2 regions of the Lysinibacillus sp. FSL K6-4013 genome follow, and region 2 is predicted to be linked to the other one. Evidence: riboswitches for the same ligand, from Rfam matches in the RefSeq annotation. Region 2 holds a riboswitch; the other holds the start of a gene.
What was found. Region 2 has a riboswitch for FMN ahead of MHB39_RS06495 (ECF transporter S component). Riboswitches for the same ligand answer to the same signal wherever they lie in the genome.

Region 1: another riboswitch for FMN. It lies ahead of ribE (riboflavin synthase); the one in region 2 lies ahead of MHB39_RS06495 (ECF transporter S component).

What each region holds. Positions count from the first base shown of each region.
Region 1 covers NZ_CP152031.1:1,614,722-1,624,590, reverse strand. Annotated here, with positions in the region: gene MHB39_RS07805 (GNAT family N-acetyltransferase) at 1-550, opposite strand, end outside; gene MHB39_RS07800 (histidine phosphatase family protein) at 564-1,112, opposite strand; gene MHB39_RS07795 (ATP-binding protein) at 1,212-2,519, opposite strand; gene MHB39_RS07790 (spore germination protein) at 2,842-4,281, opposite strand; gene ribE (6,7-dimethyl-8-ribityllumazine synthase) at 4,420-4,902, opposite strand; partial or broken gene ribB (3,4-dihydroxy-2-butanone-4-phosphate synthase) at 4,921-5,547, opposite strand; gene ribE (riboflavin synthase) at 5,572-6,210, opposite strand; FMN riboswitch at 6,410-6,535, opposite strand; FMN riboswitch at 6,652-6,777, opposite strand; gene MHB39_RS07770 (YibE/F family protein) at 6,998-8,122, shown strand; gene MHB39_RS07765 (YibE/F family protein) at 8,119-8,895, shown strand; gene MHB39_RS07760 (DHA2 family efflux MFS transporter permease subunit) at 9,261-9,869, shown strand, end outside.
Region 2 covers NZ_CP152031.1:1,360,695-1,370,563, forward strand. Annotated here, with positions in the region: gene ccsB (c-type cytochrome biogenesis protein CcsB) at 1-978, shown strand, start outside; gene MHB39_RS06475 (response regulator transcription factor) at 1,094-1,810, shown strand; gene MHB39_RS06480 (ATP-binding protein) at 1,803-3,578, shown strand; gene sigX (RNA polymerase sigma factor SigX) at 3,636-4,190, shown strand; gene MHB39_RS06490 (RNA polymerase subunit sigma) at 4,187-5,473, shown strand; FMN riboswitch at 5,618-5,804, shown strand; gene MHB39_RS06495 (ECF transporter S component) at 6,022-6,609, shown strand; gene MHB39_RS06500 (sodium-dependent transporter) at 6,829-8,175, shown strand; gene MHB39_RS06505 (ISL3 family transposase) at 8,646-9,854, shown strand.

The sequences.
Region 1 (9,869 bases), 250 kb from region 2:
CGCTCTGCCAGTTACACTGCCAAGGAACATTTTCTCGATAGAAAGATAGATGTGCTAGCTGCTCAGGGCGAATGGTCGCTATATAAAGGGCTACAGTAGATGTTACCTTGGCTTCATACTCGCCGCTTAAAAATAGTAATTGATTGGCAACCACATAGCCATATTTTTCATATAAGGCAATGGCTACCTGATTTTCCTTAATGGCTTCTAACGTACCCAATTCTACATTTTCTCGCTTATAGATAGCTAGGGTTTCCTCCATTAATAGGCGCGAGACACCCTTACCACGATATGCTGGAGAAATACCAGTCCCACCATTCCAAGCTGTTTTTTGGCCCTCGATGGTACGAAAGCCATTCATCACAATGGCAATCGGTTCCTCTTGATCAAAAACGACAATAGAATGCTCAGGAGATAACCCCTCCCCCACTAGTCGCTGTAAAAACATATCTGCTGTCATATTAATTTCAATAAAATAACCTTCAAAGCCTTTGTTCCATGCTTTCAATACTTCATCTAATGTACATTGTGCAACTGTTTTAATCTTCATAGTATCCCTCTTTTCAAATGGAATCTAATGCTGCTAAATTTTCTAAGGTTAGTTTTCTCACAATCTCATAACCATGTCCTTGACCTTTAGGTTTTATGACAACCGTCCCCATATTCGAAATGATACCCAGCCCCGCATTTCTTGGAAAGCTATGCCCAATGATTATGTTGTTTATGCCCTCGGGTGGGATGATTTCCAGCATCGATGTAGAAATCGTTAATATACTGCTTTGCACTGCTGTAGGAAGATTGCCACCTAACATAAAGATTTCAAACAAGAAGGGGTCAATTTGGAGATTGCTGTTTGGAAATGCCAAACGTGCTGTTTCAATGGTCCGACAAAAAGGACTGGTAGTGATGGTGGAAAGGATGGGAATTTGCCAATAGCGTAGCATTTGACCATAATAAATTGCCTCCCTACGACCTTGATCGGATAAATTCCGTTGATTTTGACAACTTTGAAATGTACCATATGCTTGATCTACACCAATAGTTGCTGTTCCGTGTCTTGCATATAAAGTTAGCCCACCTTTTCTCAATAACGCTAGGAGACCCTTTTCCATTTTCTTCATCTCCTTCATCATATCACTTTCTACTTTGTAATGTATGTGCTGTACATAGAAAAAAGCTCCCCACAACTTTTTGTAGGAAGCTTTTTTCTGTTATTTTATTGGAATTCTGACAATAGCAGTCGTTTCTAAATGTTTTGATGAGTCAATTGAAATATGACCATTATATTTAGTGACAATTTCTTTGACAATAAATAAACCTTGTCCTCTTAGTCTACCATTCTCATGTTTTTTCGTTGAAAACCCTTGTTTGAATATGTGATCGGGATTCGCAATATTTGGCCCAGTATTGGTAATTTTAAATTCATACTGTGAATCATCTGCTGTACAGCAAATCTTAATCTTACGTTGTTCCTCAGGTAATTCAACAGCAGCATCAATCGCATTATCAATTAAATTGGATAGAATCTTGATTAAATCTGTCGTTTTAATCTTATTAAAGTCATTTTGAGAAAGCGTAAAATCCATATCAATATGATGATTTTGAGCCGTTAATTTCTTCGTTTGCATTAAGATGGACAAACCTGGATGATCAATATTTAATTTTAATGACTTGATCGCCTGAACTTCTTTTGATAGTGAGGATAAATATTGTCTCGCCTGATCTGTTTTTTCTAATTGTAATAAACCATGTAACACTTGGATATGGTTCGTAAAATCATGACGTAGGGACGACACCGAAGTAATCAATGTCTTGATTTCTGCTAGATATGTGTCCTCTGTAGCGCCAACTTCCTTCGCCACCTCTTTTTGGTACCATCTTTGTAAAAATAAAAAAGAACCGATGACAATTAAAATAAGTACACCATTAAAAATAAAGTTAAATAGGTTGTCTTCAATGACTTTACCCTTAATACCATTTAGCGTATCTGCACTAATGTCAATGCCTAAATACCCGATAATTGTTCCATTATCATCTTTGATGGGTGCACCAACAGATAAATAAGACCCATGTTCAGAATCATGAATTACCTCTGTAACATAGGTTTCACCATTATAGGCCTTTTCAACATGCTTTGCAGGGACAGTACAAACCACGCCAATACCGAAGCCCTCTTTCATTTCTTTTGGCATCCCTGTAATCATGGCTATAGATACTTCAGGATTATCCACCTTTAAGGTGTACACAAATAGTGCACCTAATTTTATCCTTGCATCGTTTAAATAATTTCTTACTTTCCAATAATAATCATTTTCCTGTGGATTATTTAAAAATTGCTGATAGGCATCCGTATCTATGGATGCAGCAATAGAATGGGCTGCTTCTAAGCTTTGATTGGCAATCGACTCTTCAACGGTCTTTTTTATTTTTACATAGGATGTAAAGATGTTTAAACTTGTAAACAAACATAATAAAATCGTTGATAGAATTAATATTAGTTTTATTTTTCTATTTTTCATAAAAAACGGTACTTCCTCATCTATAAATATTCTAGAATATTATTATATTATAATTAACTCTATTTTTTTGTTTGTAAAGCAAACATTGCTTGTATATCCTACATAAATTAAAACACAAAATCAATTTTTATTTTATTCACACCAAAAATTACACACTGTAACAAATAGTTTAATAATCCTTGACAAGAAAGTAAACTAAAAAGATAAGTAATAACTTTTTATGTCTCATTTCCTATTTAAATCGAAAATTGAAAAAACCACTAAAGCTAAGGTATCAAAAAAAGATCAGGTATCAACAATACCTGATCTCATCACAATATGCTTATTTTTTACTTGAAGTCCGTGTTTGATCCTGCGGCTTTAGAAAGGTAGGTCGTTTACTATAGCCCTTTGGAGATAGTCGCAATAAGGACTTACGTATATTGCCCTTTTCAAAATCGGCACTAAAGTTTACGTATGGCACTCCCAAGACTCTCATATTCGCAGTGTATAAAAGGATGAAAAACACGGATATAAAAAAACCAAATAAACCAAAAAACGCCGAAGCCATAATAATGATTAATCGAAAAATACTCATAGCCGTCACAAAGGATTGATTGACCAATGTAAATGCAGCGATACTGGAAATGGCAATCACAACAATCATTGAGGGGCTTGTAACACCTGCTTTAATCGCTGCATCCCCAATAATTAGTCCCCCTACCACACTAACTGAGCCACTGATGGCACTCGGAAGACGTAAGTTGGCTTCACGAAACAATTCAAACATAAATAGCATCATTAAAATTTCTAGAATTGTTGGAAAAGGCAATCCTGTTCTCGATTCGACAACTGTTGCCAGTAGTAGAAAAGGAAGCTGTTCTTGATGATATGTCGTCAATGCGAGCCAAAAACCTGGCAGTAGCATACTTATTAATATCCCGACAATTCTTAGTAATCGTTCCATCGAGCTAACAATGAGTGGGTACTCATTATCCTCTGCTGATTTAAAGAGCAACATAATATTTGTAGGTGTAATTATGGCATAGGACACACCATCAATCATTAAGAGTATTCTTCCTCTAATTAAGGCCTGCATAGCAAAATCAGGTCTTCCTGTATAATCATGTCTTGGAAGAATTGTCGCTGTCTTTTCAATTTTTTCCATTAATAAGTCGCCATTGATAACAATATCCGTATCAATTTTTTGTAATTGTAGTCGAATTTGTTCCAGCATATTTAAATTCACAATGTCTTCCATATATAGTACGGCTACGGTTGTTTTAGAACGCTTACCAATTTCTAATGTCTCTACACTAAAAGAATTAGTCGGTAATCGTTTTCTTAATAAAGCAATATTAATAAAAACATCTTCAATAAAGTCATCTCTAGGTCCCTTTACTACTAGTTCTAATGTTGTTTCCCCAGGCTCTCGATTGGGTCTTTTTGAAATATCACTAGAATAAAGTAATTGATTTTCTTCAAAATACAGTAAGACATGGCCTTTATAGACCCTAGTTACCGCATCCTCTTTCGATAAAATCTTTTGTAAATAGGGAATGTGTAAATGCTGTTCGATTTCTTCCTCTAGCATGTCCTCAGTGACATTGCTTAACAAAGATTGAACACGTTGAACAACCACAGTTTGAAGTATTTGCTCATTGACCATTGCATCACAAGTTATCAAATGTACTGTATATTGCTGAAAATTATATTGTTGGAAAATCACATCAGCAGAGCGTTGAAATAGTGATTTCAACATTTTCAAATTAATTTGTTCCATTGATGAAATACTTCTCATCTCCTACTGAGCCAGCTCAAGATTAGTACATTTATGAAAACAATCACCTTCAATAAATACACTTAAGCATATTTTTCCCATGGTTGTTCAAAATATTCAAAGAAACAAATGTTGTGACGACTATTCAAATTGTTCTGATCCAATCATTTTCTTTAGATTTGCCATCTCAATTGCAGACATTGCCGCATCATAGCCTTTATTACCAGATTTTGTTCCTGCACGTTCAATTGCCTGTTCAATATTTTCAGTAGTAACAATTCCAAAAATAACAGGTACATTCGTTGACAATGACACATTGGCAATGCCTTTTGCTGATTCATTACAAACATAGTCATAGTGTGTTGTAGAGCCACGAATAACAGTACCTAAACCAATAATAGCATCATACTTCTTCGTTTCTGCCAGTTGTTTCGCTATAAAAGGAACTTCAAAAGCTCCTGGCACCCATGCAACATCAATAGATGCAGAATCAACCCCATGACGAGTTAAACCATCCATTGCCCCATCCAATAATTTGCTAGTAATAAACTCATTAAAACGACCCACTACTACTGCAATTTTCAAATCCGTTCCAATTAATTGTGCTTCAAATGTTTGACCCATTGTTCCTTCTCCTTTTTACATAGAAATTTTAGTTTTATTAGTGGATAATTGTTTACGATAAGCAACCAATGCTTCTATCGAGATCATTTTTAAGCCATGATGTGCAGCGTAATTTGTTAGTTCTTCAAACCGAAGCATGTGCCCATCATCACCCATAATTTCGCAAATAACACCTGCAGGTACGCTATGACAAAGCTTCGCTAGATCAATAGTGGCCTCCGTGTGCCCTCTCCGTTCCAGCACTCCTTGCTCTTTCGCAATCAACGGAAAAATATGGCCTGGTCGACGAAAATCAGTTGGCTTAGCTTGCTTTTCTATCATTCTTTGTATCGTTAGCGCACGCTCAAAGGCGCTAATCCCTGTCGTTGTTTCTACATGATCAATACTTACCGTAAATGCGGTTTGATGGTTATCTGTATTGTGCTGAACCATTGGATATAAATCTAGCTTTTGTGCAAGCTGCTGCGAAATCGGCGTACAAATTAAACCTCTACCATTGGTTGCCATAAAGTTGATTGTTGCTGGTGTGATGAATTCAGCGAGTGCCAGTAGATCTCCTTCATTTTCTCGATCCTCATCATCAACCACCACAATCATATTGCCCTGCTTTAAATCCTCTATGGCTTCTTCAATTGAATGTAGCACGATGATCAACTCCTATTCTGTGATTTAAAAACCATGTTGTGCTAAATAATCTCTTGTAATAGCTGGCGTTGTTTGCCCCTTTTTTAATTGCCCTATAATGTATTTTCCAACTAAATCGGTTTCGATATTAACGATTGCTCCAACCCTCTTCATACCTAAAACGGTTTCTTTGTAAGTATGTGGAATAAGTGAAATTGTGACACTCTTGGCTTCAACATGAAAAAGGGTTAAGCTTGTGCCATCAATTGTTATGGAACCCTTTGGAATACAAAAGTTGGTTAGTTCCTCTGACATTTCGATATCAATATAAACGGCGTTTGCTACTGGACGTTTTCGCAAAATTTTGCCGACTCCATCAACATGACCAGCAACAAAATGGCCACCAAATCGCCCATTAGCAGGCATGGCACGCTCCAAATTAACAGAATCACCTATTGCAAGCTGGTGTAAATTTGTTGCTTTGACTGTTTCAGGCATAACATCCATCGTAAGCTGCTGTTGTGTGAAATTTGTCACCGTTAAACAAACTCCATTGACCGCTATACTGTCACCAAGCTTGACATCCTCCGTTATCTTGGCTGATTGAACCGTAATTTTCATACTGTCCCGATCGCTTTGCACAGCTTTTATGATACCAATATCCTCTACAAGTCCTGTAAACATTCCATCACCTACTCTACTTTATTAGCACTTCTATCCTTAACTTTTAAAGTTGATCCACCTGTTTTTGTGCCTTATCCTTCTCCCTTCTCTCGTTAGCAATAAAAAATAAAAACCCCTTTACATCAAAGGGGTTTTGGGAGTATAAGACATCAACAAATAAGCCTATTTGAAAACAATTTTTTCATAGACTGTCATCTCACTCGTTCTTCTCCCATCCAGACTATCACTGTCGGTTTTGGATTTGCACCAAATCAGCTTGCGCTCACGGACTTTGAATTGCTTCATCACCGCCGATTGGGAATTTCACCCTACCCCGAAGAACATCTTCTATTCGATTGTAGCTAAATAAAAAAACTTCCCACAAGATGATTAGGAAGTTTTGTAATAAATGCATAGTCAAATAAACCTTCTAAATTAGTATCAATTTAAAAAGTTCGCATTTTTACCCTTCTCCCATCCAGACTGTAACTGTCGGTTTTGGATTTGCACCAAATCAGCTTGCGCTCACGGACTTTGAATTGCTTCATCACCGCCGATTGGGAATTTCACCCTACCCCGAAGAATATTTTTATTTAGCTAGTCTTACGATAACACTATTTTATTATATTATCCATCCTTCTTTTTAAATTTTTTTCGAAGCATAAATTTTAAACAGCTTTGACTTGACTTGAAAAATGTAAAAGAAGTTATTAAAATGATGACATTTAACCTGTTTATGGAACTTCTTAATCAAAAAAACGTTCCTTTACAAGTGACTATTCAGTCTAGCAGTTTGGAGGTCATTTACTTGACATTTTTTAAAAATATACCTTTTAAACAAGCTATTTTCTATGCCCTATTAGCACTCTGTTGTGGGGTTTCGATCGTTTTCGTACATCATAACGAACAATTTTATGATCGACCGATAGCCGAAATAACGCAAGTGGATGTAACAGCATCAGAACCGATGACAGATATGTATGAAAATGAGGATTTTTTGTTTACACAGGAGATGATGGCCATTATCAAAAATGGTCAGCATAAGGGGCAATCCATTCATTTGACGAATGACTATTCTTCGTCTGGTGCTTTTGATCAAGAATACCATGTAGGCAATGAAATCTTTGTCACGCTAGATGATCGCACAACACAATCTGTTTTAACAGGAACCATTCTCGATTTAAAACGAGATCAAACCATGGTTATGATTGCATGGATTTTTATTTTTGCCCTACTTATTGTAGGTAAAAGACAAGGCTTATTTTCTATCATTAGTTTGAGTGTCAATGCTGTGATTTTATCATTCGCATTAGATCTTTATGTGAAGCATGGGGGCGTAAGCCTGTTATTAGTCAGCGGCATTTGCGCCCTGCTATTTACGATTATTTCGCTACTACTTATTAGTGGATTGCATACAAAAACATATGTAGCCATCGTGTCCACACTTTTAGGCACTGTTATAGCGCTTATCATAAGCTCTATTGTAATGTGGTTGACAGGTGAAAATGGTCTTCGTTATGAAGAAATGCAATTTTTAACACGTCCCTATCGTACCGTCTTTATGGCAGGTTTATTTATTGGCTCACTTGGGGCAGTAATGGATGTTTCTATTACAATGGCTTCCTCAATTTTTGCTTTATACGAGCAAGATCCTACAATCTCTGTCAAGGCTCTGAAATCTTCGGGACATGAAATCGGTAAAGATATTATGGGTACCATTACAAGTATCTTATTCTTTGCCTACCTTTGCGGCTCCATACCTATGATTATTCTCTATTTAAAAAATTCTTCCACATTAGGGCTTACATTGTCCTTAAATCTTTCATTAGAATTAGCCCGTGCCTTAGCAGGGGGTATTGGTGTTGTCCTTACGATTCCTATCAGTCAGTATACCGCTATATTTTTCATTAATCGAAAGAGGGTTCAAGGATGAATGTTGTCGTCTTATTAGCAGTTATATTATTCGTGTTAATGGTACTTGTCGGCGGTAGACAGGGGATACGCTCATTTCTTTCTTTATTCCTAAACTTTGGTGTGCTCTTTGTCACCATTTTTTTAATGACAAACCCTAAAAATAGCCCCATCATCTTGACGTTTATTGCCTGTACGGTCATTAGCTGTATTAGTCTTTTCTATATCAATAAAACAAACAGTAAAACCATTACAGCCTTTATCTCGACGATGGTGACGATAGGTGTGTTACTACTCTTTATTACCTTTGTAACGGAAAAGTCGATGATCCAAGGGTTTGGCGAAGAATCAACTGAAGAAATCAGCATCTTTTCTCTCTACATTGGTGTTAATTTTGTGCAGATTGGTGCATCAGTCATCATTATGAGTACGATTGGTGCCATTATGGATGTAGCCATTTCCATCGCTACCTCTATGCATGAGATTTTTTATCGCAATCCTTCGATGAGTAGAAAAAAATTATTTACAGTTGGCTTAAGCATAGGAAGAGATATATTAGGAACCGATACTAATACGTTATTTTTTGCTTTCTTTGGTGGCTATTTAAGCTTATTAATCTGGTTCAAGGACCTCTCCTATTCGATTGGGGAAATTGTTAACTCCAAGGTTTTTAGTGCCGAAATGACAACCATTTTTTGTGCAGGAATCGGCATTGCATTGATTATTCCGATTGCCGCCTGCATCAATGCCTTTTATTTAATTCGAACACGCGAAAAAACAGAAAAACTTTTATAAAAATTACCAGTACCTATCATGCATTTGTGATAGGTGCTCGTCGTTTCTCCTCTAATTCATTCAAAAAATGAATGCTATGTCAAAAATGTTTGTCCAAATTGTGAAATCGTATAGATGAAGCTAGAATTAATACTTACATTTGAGAAAATTTTTTTGCTATAGTAAAAATCAGAAAAGCCAGTATCGTGGAGGTGTACTGGCTAATAGGAAAAACGATCGCTGATAATCCACATCACGATAACATCGTCATGGTCATTTTATTGTGCAGAAAATAAAAGATTGCTAGAAATTCGTCTATTAATTTCTAAATATTCTGTATTTTAATCTCCTATGATCGTCTAACATTTATTAAAGGAGCTTTTACTGTGAATAAAGAAATAAAAACAAGTCCGATTATGGCTGCTCTCTTAGTAGCTGGCTTTGTAGGATTGTTTAGTGAGACAGCTTTAAATATTGCACTTGGAGAGCTAAGCCTGCTCTTCGATGTGGACGCTACAACCATCCAATGGCTTGCAACAGGATACTTTCTCACATTAGGCATTTTAGTACCTGTAACAGGCATTTTAATGCAAAAGTTTACTACTCGCCAAATGTTTATGGCGTCTTTACTCTTTTCGATAATCGGTACTATACTTGCCGCCGTTGCACCCGTCTTTGCTGTCCTACTTTTAGCACGTATTATTCAAGCAGCAGGACTTGCGATTATATTACCTTTAACGCAAAATGTGATTTTCACAATTTTCCCAGCTAATAAACGTGGTAGTGCTATGGGCGTAATGGGTCTCGTTATTTTAGCTGGACCCGCTTTCGGTCCAACCTTGGCTGGGATGATTTTAGATAGTTTGTCCTGGCACTGGATATTCTGGGTTACCATCCCCTTCCTATTATTCTCCATTATTTTTGGCTTTATCTTTATTCCTAATGTAAATGAAATAAAGCAGCTGGCTATTGATCTTTGGTCCATTCTCTTATCT
Region 2 (9,869 bases):
GGACATGCGCCAGTAAGTAACATGTTCGAATTTACAACTGCCTTTGGTATGTTCATTGTCGGCGCGTTTATCTTAATTTATTTTATTTATCGTTTGACTGCACTTGGATTAGTGGCATTGCCAGTTGCGCTTTTGATCATCGCTTATGCAGCAATGTTCCCAAAAGAAGTAAGCCCGTTAGTGCCTTCTTTACAAAGTCATTGGTTAACAATTCACGTTATTACAGCTGCATTAGGACAATCTATTTTAGCGATAAGTGCTGTGGCAGGACTTATTTACTTATTAAAAGTAGTTGATTTAACAAAGCCTTCTAAACAACGTTTTTGGTTAGAGGCCGTTATGTACTGTCTTGTAGTAGTTGTTGGGTTTGTTGCAGTTACATCTACATTTAGTGCGATGGATTATGAGTCTAGTTATAATTATGTGGATAAAGAAGGAACTACTCGTAAAATTATTTACAATTTACCTCCAGTATTCGGTATGAATGAATATGAAGTGATAGAAGAACATGGCATGTCGCCATTAGTAGAAATGCCAGCATTAATTAATGCGAAAAAATTAACAACTGTTGTTTGGTCATTAATGGTAGGATCTGTGTTGTATTTATTAATTCGTTTAATTGCTCGCCGTCGAATTAGTGCCATTTTCCAACCACTTGTTAAACGTGTCAATTTACAATTACTTGATGAAATTGGTTATCGTTCAGTGCTGATTGGTTTCCCTGTATTCTCCCTTGGTGCTTTAATCTTTGCGATGATTTGGGCACAAATTGCTTGGAGTCGTTTCTGGGGTTGGGATCCAAAAGAAGTATGGGCTCTTATTACATGGTTATTCTATGCAGCATTCCTGCATTTACGTCTATCAAAAGGCTGGGAAGGTCGAAAATCTGCTTGGTTAGCATTAATTGGTTTCGGGATTATTTTATTCAACCTAATTGCTGTTAACTTAATTCTAGCAGGTTTACACTCCTACGCGTAACCTGTGAAGCAACAAGCCTTTTCGCTGTAGCGAAGAGGCTTTCTTTTCTTTTCAATATGTGTCACACCATGTACAATAGAAGTTAGAGAAAGATTGGAAGAGAGGGATCGTGAAAGTGTCAGAAAATATTTCAGTATTAGTAGTAGATGACGAGGATCGTATTCGCCGCTTATTAAAAATGTATCTTGAGCGTGAAGGATACCTTGTTGACGAGGCCGAAAATGGTGAACAAGCGATCGAGAAATCTTTAGAAAAAGAGTATCACTGTATTTTACTTGATATTATGATGCCTGAAAAAGATGGGCTAGAAGTGTGTGCGGAAATTCGAGAGCGCGCAGCAACACCGATTATTTTATTAACTGCCAAAGGCGAAGAAGCGAACCGTGTACAAGGGTTTGAGCTTGGTGCAGATGACTATATTGTAAAACCATTTAGTCCTCGTGAGGTTGTGCTACGTGTGAAGGCTATTTTACGCCGTTCACAGGCTTTCTCACCAACGACAAATGCGTCTTCTTCAAAAGATTTAGTGGTGTTCCAACATTTAATGATTGATCATGATGCACACCGTGTGACTGCAGAGGGCATTGAGGTTAATTTAACACCGAAAGAGTATGAATTGCTTTACTTTTTAGCGAAATCGCCAGACAAAGTATTTGACCGTGAACAACTACTAAAAGAGGTATGGCATTATGACTTCTTTGGTGATTTACGTACAGTGGACACACATGTAAAACGTTTACGTGAAAAGCTCAACCGAGTTTCTGAAAACGCTGCTAAAATGATTGTGACGGTTTGGGGCGTTGGATACAAATTTGAGGTTGTCAATGAATAGAATATGGAATAGTGTTGTCGGGAAGCTATGGGTAACCATATTGCTTCTCGTTTCATTTGTATTATTTGTTTTCACGGTGTTAATGCTTGAATTTCTTCAAAATTACCATATGCAGCAAGCAGAAATTTCATTGCGGCAAACAGCTGCAACGGTAGCAAGTATAGTAGATGACAATGAAACAGCCGAATCTACCTCGGAATTATTAAAAGATATTTTACCTACAGGGACCAATGCATTGATCGCTATCAGTCATGTTGAAGTGTCCTTTGCGATGCAAGAAGGTGTCAATAAAAAAGAAATACAAGATACCATTTTAGCCAATAAATCTTTTCATGAAGTGTTTCAATCAGATGAACCGATTATTAAAGAAATGATGATGCCTTCTTCAACTGATCAAGAAAAGATGGAATCTTATGTCGTACTTGGTTTTCCGCTAAATGTTGAAAATGCAGTACATGGAGCTGTCTTCATCTATCAAAGCCCTGATGCGCTACATAAAACGTCTAAGGAAACAACGAAAATTGTCTTTTTAGCAGCCTTCATAGCATTTGTGTTGACGACATTCTTCGCATTTTTCCTTTCTTCACGTATTACTTCGCCATTGAGAAAAATGCGTGAATTGGCTTTTGAAATCGCGAAAGGGAATTTTGAAGCGAAAATGCCTACTACCCAAAATGACGAAATTGGTCAGCTTGCCGTTGCCTTTAACCAAATGGGCCGTCAATTAAAGCATAATTTAGAGGTCATCAATCAAGAAAACGAACAGCTTTCTAATATTTTGACATCTATGACAGATGCTGTGATTACATTTAACCGTGATCGTACAATATTATTAAGTAATCCACCAGCAGAACGGCTAATGCAAAAGTGGTTTGTGAATAAAGGCTCACAAAGTGCTAAACCTATCCCGCCAGAGCTGTATCATATGCTTGATCATGTGCTGATGTTTGAGGATAAACTAGAAGAGGAAATTGAAATGGACGGCAGCTATTATACGTTTACTATTAGTCCCCTTTATAGTGGTGAAATGATACGTGGCGCTGTGGCTGTTATTCGTGATATGACTGAACAACATCGCTTAGAAAAACTTAGATCCGATTTTATAGCCAATGTCTCTCATGAGCTACGGACACCGATTGCCATGCTTCAAGGTTACTCGGAAGCATTGATGGATGATGATTTTATTCAGGATCAGGAAGAGCGTAATGAGATTACCAAAATTATTTATGATGAATCGAAGCGAATGGGCCGTCTTGTGACAGATCTATTAGATTTAGCACGCATGGAATCAGGGCATATGACGCTATATAAAGATGAATTACCGATTAACTCTACATTCGAACGAATTACACAAAAATTTGCGCAGGTAGCAAAAGAAAAGCACGTTCGTCTGCAATTTGACAGTGAATTTAATGACGAAGCTATGATTAATATAGATGAGGATCGCATTGAACAAGTGCTTACAAATTTAGTTGACAATGCCCTTAGACATACAGATGAAGGGTCTGTGACTGTAAAAGTAGAGCAGGAGCCGACATTTGCTAAAATATCTGTCCAAGATACAGGACACGGTATTCCTCAAGAGGACTTACCCTATGTCTTTGAACGTTTTTATAAAGCCGATAAGGCACGTACTCGTTCCAAGGGTGGAACTGGTCTCGGCTTAGCCATTGCTAGAAATATTGTGAAGGCACACTCAGGTAATATAATGGTAGACAGTGTGCTGAAAGAGGGTACGACCTTCACGTTTTATTTACCGTTCGATTAATAACATGTATTGCTATTAATTGGCTGTAACTTCTATGAATGTAAGACGACAAATATTATAGAACGGGGGTGGAGTGCTTTGAATGACTCCGTGTTCCATCGACTATACGATGCATATCACCAAGACGTGTTTCAGTTTTTAATATATTTAGTAAAAAACCGTACACTTGCCGAAGATTTAGCACATGAAGTTTATGTACGAGTGTTGCGCTCGTACGATCAATTTGCAGGGAATAGTAGTGAGAAAACTTGGCTATTTGCTATTGCCAAAAATGTAGCGATTGATCATTTTAGAAAGCAAGCTGTACGCCAAAAGCATTCACATGATTTCTTTGACTGGGAAACGGAACAGCTCCATTCAACCACACCATCACCGGAAGATATGCTACAGGCCAGTGATGAATTTATGCAGGTAGAATCAGCACTTGAAAACTGTACAGGCGACCAAAAAATGGTCATTATTATGCGCTATTTTCAGGACTTATCAATTGCAGAAACAGCGCAAATACTAGATTGGACAGAAGCTAAGGTAAAAACCACCCAGCATCGAGCCATTAAATTTTTAAGGCAACAGCTACAGCCGATTAGAGAACAGGAGGCGAAACGGCAATGACGCATAAGCCATTTGATGATGAACAGCTTGAACATGTATTGAACAATGCCCCTAAGCTTTCTGACCGCCGTTCAAAAGAAGAAATATTAAATCGGTTAATGGCAGATGCTCGCTTGCAGGATAATAGTCACCTTCAAGAAGCGATACAACAACCTATAGAGAATGAAGAAGCACAACAAGAAAGTAAACCTTTGATTCAAGATGAACAACCATCACGATTTAAGTTCCGAAAAATGTCGATTTTTACGAGTATAGCAGCTGTTCTCGCGTTAACGGTGCTCGTTGGCTCCATGGTCATGAATAATAACGCTAGCCAAAAAGATCTAGCTAGTACACCGGAAACGGCTAATTACTCTACATTACAGGAAGATCGTTCTGCTAAAGAGGCCGCTACCCAGGATGAGGCACTTCAATCCAGTATTGTAGCGGAGCATGAGCGTATGTTATCTTTACGGTCATCAGTCTATGAGGAAGATGTGAAAGATGCTGTCGTTTTTCGTATTGGTTTGGCAGGACGTGATGCAGAAAGTGTACCAATGACATATGTTATACCAAATGAGCGTGTAGCAACTGATTTTGGGACGCAAAAACCTTCTACTTTACAGATGTATGAGAAATATGCTCCTCAAATTGATGAAGAAGCCAAAGGGTTTACGGATTATCATCCTTTTAAGGGTGAACTGAAGGAGAAAGATGACAAGCTTGTCCACGTTTTACCAAAGGACAATAACTATGATGTTGCTTCAGCTACCGTTAATGAATACAAAGGTACTTTAGAGGATACATTCTCGGATTCTGAATATACGGAAGTTGAGATTCAAAATGAAGATGGCACACCTTATGAGTTTTCTCAAGAGGGTGAGCCAAGCCAAGCCATGTCATTAACAAACGCCAAACATTTTAATTATTATTTATACCAAGATGGTAATGGGGCAGAATATCTATCACCAGATTTCCGTCAAACATTTGCTAATGTTACAGAGGCACTTACATTAATGAAAAACAAAAATGATGATGTTTATGTAACAGTTGTTCCTGAAAATGTGACATACACGGTGAAAGAGGAAGCAGAAGGTGTAGTCGTTACATTCGATATCCCTTTAGATTTAGCATCGATGGAGCCAATTCGCGCTACCCAACTGATTGAGGCTATGATGTTAACTGCTGCTAGCTTTGACCAACAATTACGCTTAGATAATGTGGTCCAAGAAAGCTGGGAAGGATTCGATTTTAAAACGTATTTGCCAAAGCCTGTGGGGCCAAATAAACAATATATGCCTTAGACAAAATCAAAAATGGAGCATTCCTGTAACATGGAATGCTCCATTTTTACAATACATACAAATCTAATCGGATTTTTTTTAAGCAGAACTATTTACTTTTTCTTGATAATTAATTATAGTAAGGTTGTAGTATAAAATAATATGATTCATCTTCGGGGCAGGGTGAAAATCCCGACCGGCGGTAATAGAGTGGTGAACCGTTAATGTTTTTCATTAACTCGAATGGTTTATGCTTCGCTCTTCAGCCCGCGACCTGTGCAAATTTATTTGCATGGCTGACTTGGTGTGATTCCAAGGCCGACAGTTAAAGTCTGGATGGGAGAAGATGGAGGTACGATCGTCATTCATTGTTATGAAATGAACTATGACCGAGCGCTTTTTTTGTATGACTTTTTAAACAGTGCTTAAAAATAGTTTATGTTGACGCTTATTCGTCATGCCTTTCTCCCTTGTGCTTTTCATGCATAAGGGTTTTTTCATGCTAACAATTGAAAGATCGTCACCTTTCTTCTTGCGAGATTGAATCAGCAAAGAGGAGAGAGTTTTCTATGAAGAAAAATGTTAAACTTCAATCGTTTATTACGATTGGCATGCTGAGCAGTATTTCGTTTTTATTAATGCTTTTTAATTTCCCAATTCCACCATTCCCAGCATTTTTGGAAGTCGACTTTAGTGATATGCCAGCATTAATAGCAGCCATCACTATGGGGCCTGTGGCTGGTATTTTAGTAGAATTATTTAAAAATGTATTGGATTGGATTTTCTCGGGAACGCCAACAGGTGTGCCAGTAGGTCATATTGCCAACTTTGCAACAGGTATTTTATTTATTTTACCAGTAAGCCTTATTTTTAATCGCTTTAAAACAATTGCTGGTCTTGTTGGAGGTTTAGCGACTGGAACAGTTGTAATGGCAGTAGGCATGAGTATTTTAAACTACGCAGTATTTTTACCGATGTACACATACTTCTTAGGTATGGAGCCTGTTGTAGGTGATTCGCTTTATAAAATGATCATCGCTGGGATTTTACCATTTAACATTGTAAAAGGTATTTTATTAACGGCTATTATGGCGTTTTTATTTACAACAATGCGCAAATGGATCGACCGCCAGCGTTCTATCTATATAACAAAATAATTTTTACTAACCTCGGGTGAACATACCTGAGGTTTTTTGTTGGAAGGAATGATGGATAGGGAAAGGTGTGAAGAATAGAAAGGCTAAACTAACGGATAAATATAGAAAAAAGTAATGGGGTAAAAAAGCTAACTAGTACTTTATAATTACAACCTAGTCGAAAGCTATATTTTCATGTAAAATAGAGAAGAGTTTAGAATGTTTGAGGAGTTTGAAGAGATGAGTGGAAAAAAAGGACAGTGGTCTAGTAAATTAGGTTTTATTTTAGCATCAGCTGGTGCGGCGATCGGACTAGGGGCAATTTGGAAACTTCCCTATGTAACAGGACAAAGTGGTGGAGGAGCATTTTTCCTTATCTTTGTGTTATTTACCTTGTTAATAGGACTACCGATGTTATTGTCCGAGTATGTTTTAGGACGTGGTACACAATCCGAGGCTGTAACAGCGTATAAAAAAATTGCTCCAACTAAGCCAGGCTGGGCTTGGATTGGTCGAATGGGCGTGCTAGGCTGTTTTTTATTATTAACTTTTTATAGCGTAGTTGGAGGTTGGATCTTTATTTATAGCGGGCTAGGTGTAGCTGGCGCGGTAATTGATCCAGCAGTAGATCCAGCTGAACTATTTGGAAAAATTATAGGTACGCCTTGGATTACGCTAGTTGGACTAGTGTTGTTTACATTAGCCAACGTACTTGTGATTTCATTAGGTGTACAAAATGGAATTGAAAAGGCCAATAAATGGATGATGCCGTTACTCTTCATAATGTTCATTGTCCTTGTTGTGCGTGCAGTTACATTAGATGGGGCAATGGAAGGGGTAAAATTCTTCTTATGGCCTGATTTCTCGAATATTACAGGTAAAGCATTATTAGAAGCCCTAGGACAATCGTTCTTTGGGTTAGCAGTAGGCTTTTCTTGTCTAGTTACATATAGCTCTTATTTAAAAAAGGATGTCAGTCTTCCGAATTCAGCGGGTTCTGTAGTGTTGTTAACCGTGCTTGTTTCATTTTTAGCAGGTTTAGCGATTTTCCCTGTGGTGTTCGCCTTTGATTTAGAGCCAGCAGCGGGTCCGGGTTTGCTATTTATGGTGCTGCCAACAGCTTTTAGTCAAATGCCATTTGGTGAAGTGTTTTTAGCCATGTTTTTATTGCTATTTTTATTTGCTACATTAACGTCATCATTTAGTTTATATGAGATTATCGTCGCGGCATTTATGGAGCATAGTCAGAAATCCCGACCGATGTGGACGCTTTTACTTGGTATAGTCGTATTTATTGCAGCTATTCCAGCAGCACTTTCTTCGAGTGTATTATCGGATATAATGATTTTTGAGAAAAGTATCTTTGATGCAACCGATTTTTTAGTGTCGAATATCATGCTTCCATTAGGGAATTTATTCATTGCTATTTTTATTGCCTATGTAGTGGATAAAGAATTTGTGAAGAGAGAATTGCTAACGGGTAGTCAAATGGGGCAAGGCTATTATTCTACATATCGTATGTTAATGTTAGTTGTTGTACCGATTATTATTCTCGTTGTGTTTGTTAATATGCTACTGCAGTATTAAAGAAAAACAAAACAGTCAATTGAAAGGTAGAAATGGATATCTGTTGCTTGGCTACTTGCTTTCCTATCTAACCAAAAAAATCTAATCTATTTAGCAAAGGTTTTCAAATAAAATGAAGGTGTTCATTACTCTTTATGTAGAGGTGCTGTCAATCACCACTTCTCCACATTGAAATCGCTATGCTACTATGAAAAAATGGTTGATTGGAGTGGAGCCAGGGGTCAAAGATGAGACCCTGGAGCGAATGGAAGTGAGTAAAGCGGCTCATCGGACGCCCCCTAGACGCTGGCGGAACGGAAATACCTTTCACCTTGCAAAGTTGCTTTTTCTGCCGTGGACATCTTCTTTTTTTGGTTCTATAATAAATGTTGGGGTTTTTAAACAATTTCTAAAATAAAAATGCACAACATCACCTATTTTACTATACTTGAATTGTTGAGAAACAAGTTAGTAAAGGGGAGTTGTGCTGTATGAATTTTAACATGGAATTACCAGGATTTAAAGGAGTAAAGATTGAGGAAATTATCGAACAAGAGAATCGCATTTTGCTGTATATTTCAATGCCTATAAAGGAACATATTTGTCCCGAATGTGGTAAAAACACAACGAAAATTCATGATTATCGAATGCGTAAGATTGGACATCTTCCAATGTGGGGACGTTTAACGATATTGATGTATAAAGGTCGTCGCTATCGTTGTACTTGCGGAAAGCGTTTTTCCGAAAAAGCTCCATTTATCGAGCGTTATCAACGTTTTTCTAAAGAGGCAAATCAAGCTATGATCCTTCAATCTGTTAAAGCGAAAACATTTAAGGAAGCTGCAATCACACTTGGTACATCTATTTCTACAATACTTCGGAGATTCTACAAACAAACCAAAGTAGCGTTACCTGAAGGTTTTCGTTTACCAAAAGCCATTGCCATTGATGAGTATAAAGCGGATACGGATTCGGGAAAATATCAGCTGATTATAGCGAATGCGGAGACACATGAACCGATTGATATTTTACCGAATCGTCGACTACAAACAATAAAAGCTTACTTACAAAAATACGGTCAAGATGTGGAAGTTGTCGTTATGGATATGAATGGAAGCTTTAAAGCGGCTGTCTATCAAGCTTTAGCGAAACCGATTATTGTAGCAGATCGGTTCCATTATTGTCGGTATATTCACTGGGCTTTGGATGATGTCAGAAGAAAAGTTCAAAAAGAATGGCACGCCTATGATCGCAAAAAGTGTAAGAAAATGCGATTTGTTTTACATAAAAATTCAGCGAAATTAACTGAGGAAGAGCGTTGGTATTTAAATTATTATCTTGGTTTATCACCTGAATTGAAAAAAGCATATGAGTTAAAAGAAGATTATAAACATTGGTTTACACAGGCCAAAGAAGAAAAGGATATTCAAAAGATTAAAAATGGATTAGAAGCATTTTACCGTAAGGTAGAAGAGGCAACTATTCCTGCATTTAGAAAGCGAATACAAACGTTAAAAAACTGGCAGGTAGAAATCTTAAATAGCTTTGTATTCAACTATTCAAATGGTTTTTTAGAAGGTATTAATAATAAATCAAAAGTGCTCAAACGAAATGCTTATGGCTTCCGCAAATATGAGCACTTTAAAGCGAAAATATTATTAGGACACATGTATAGAAAAATAGGATTATATGTTGGGTGAGAAAATGAAACGAGC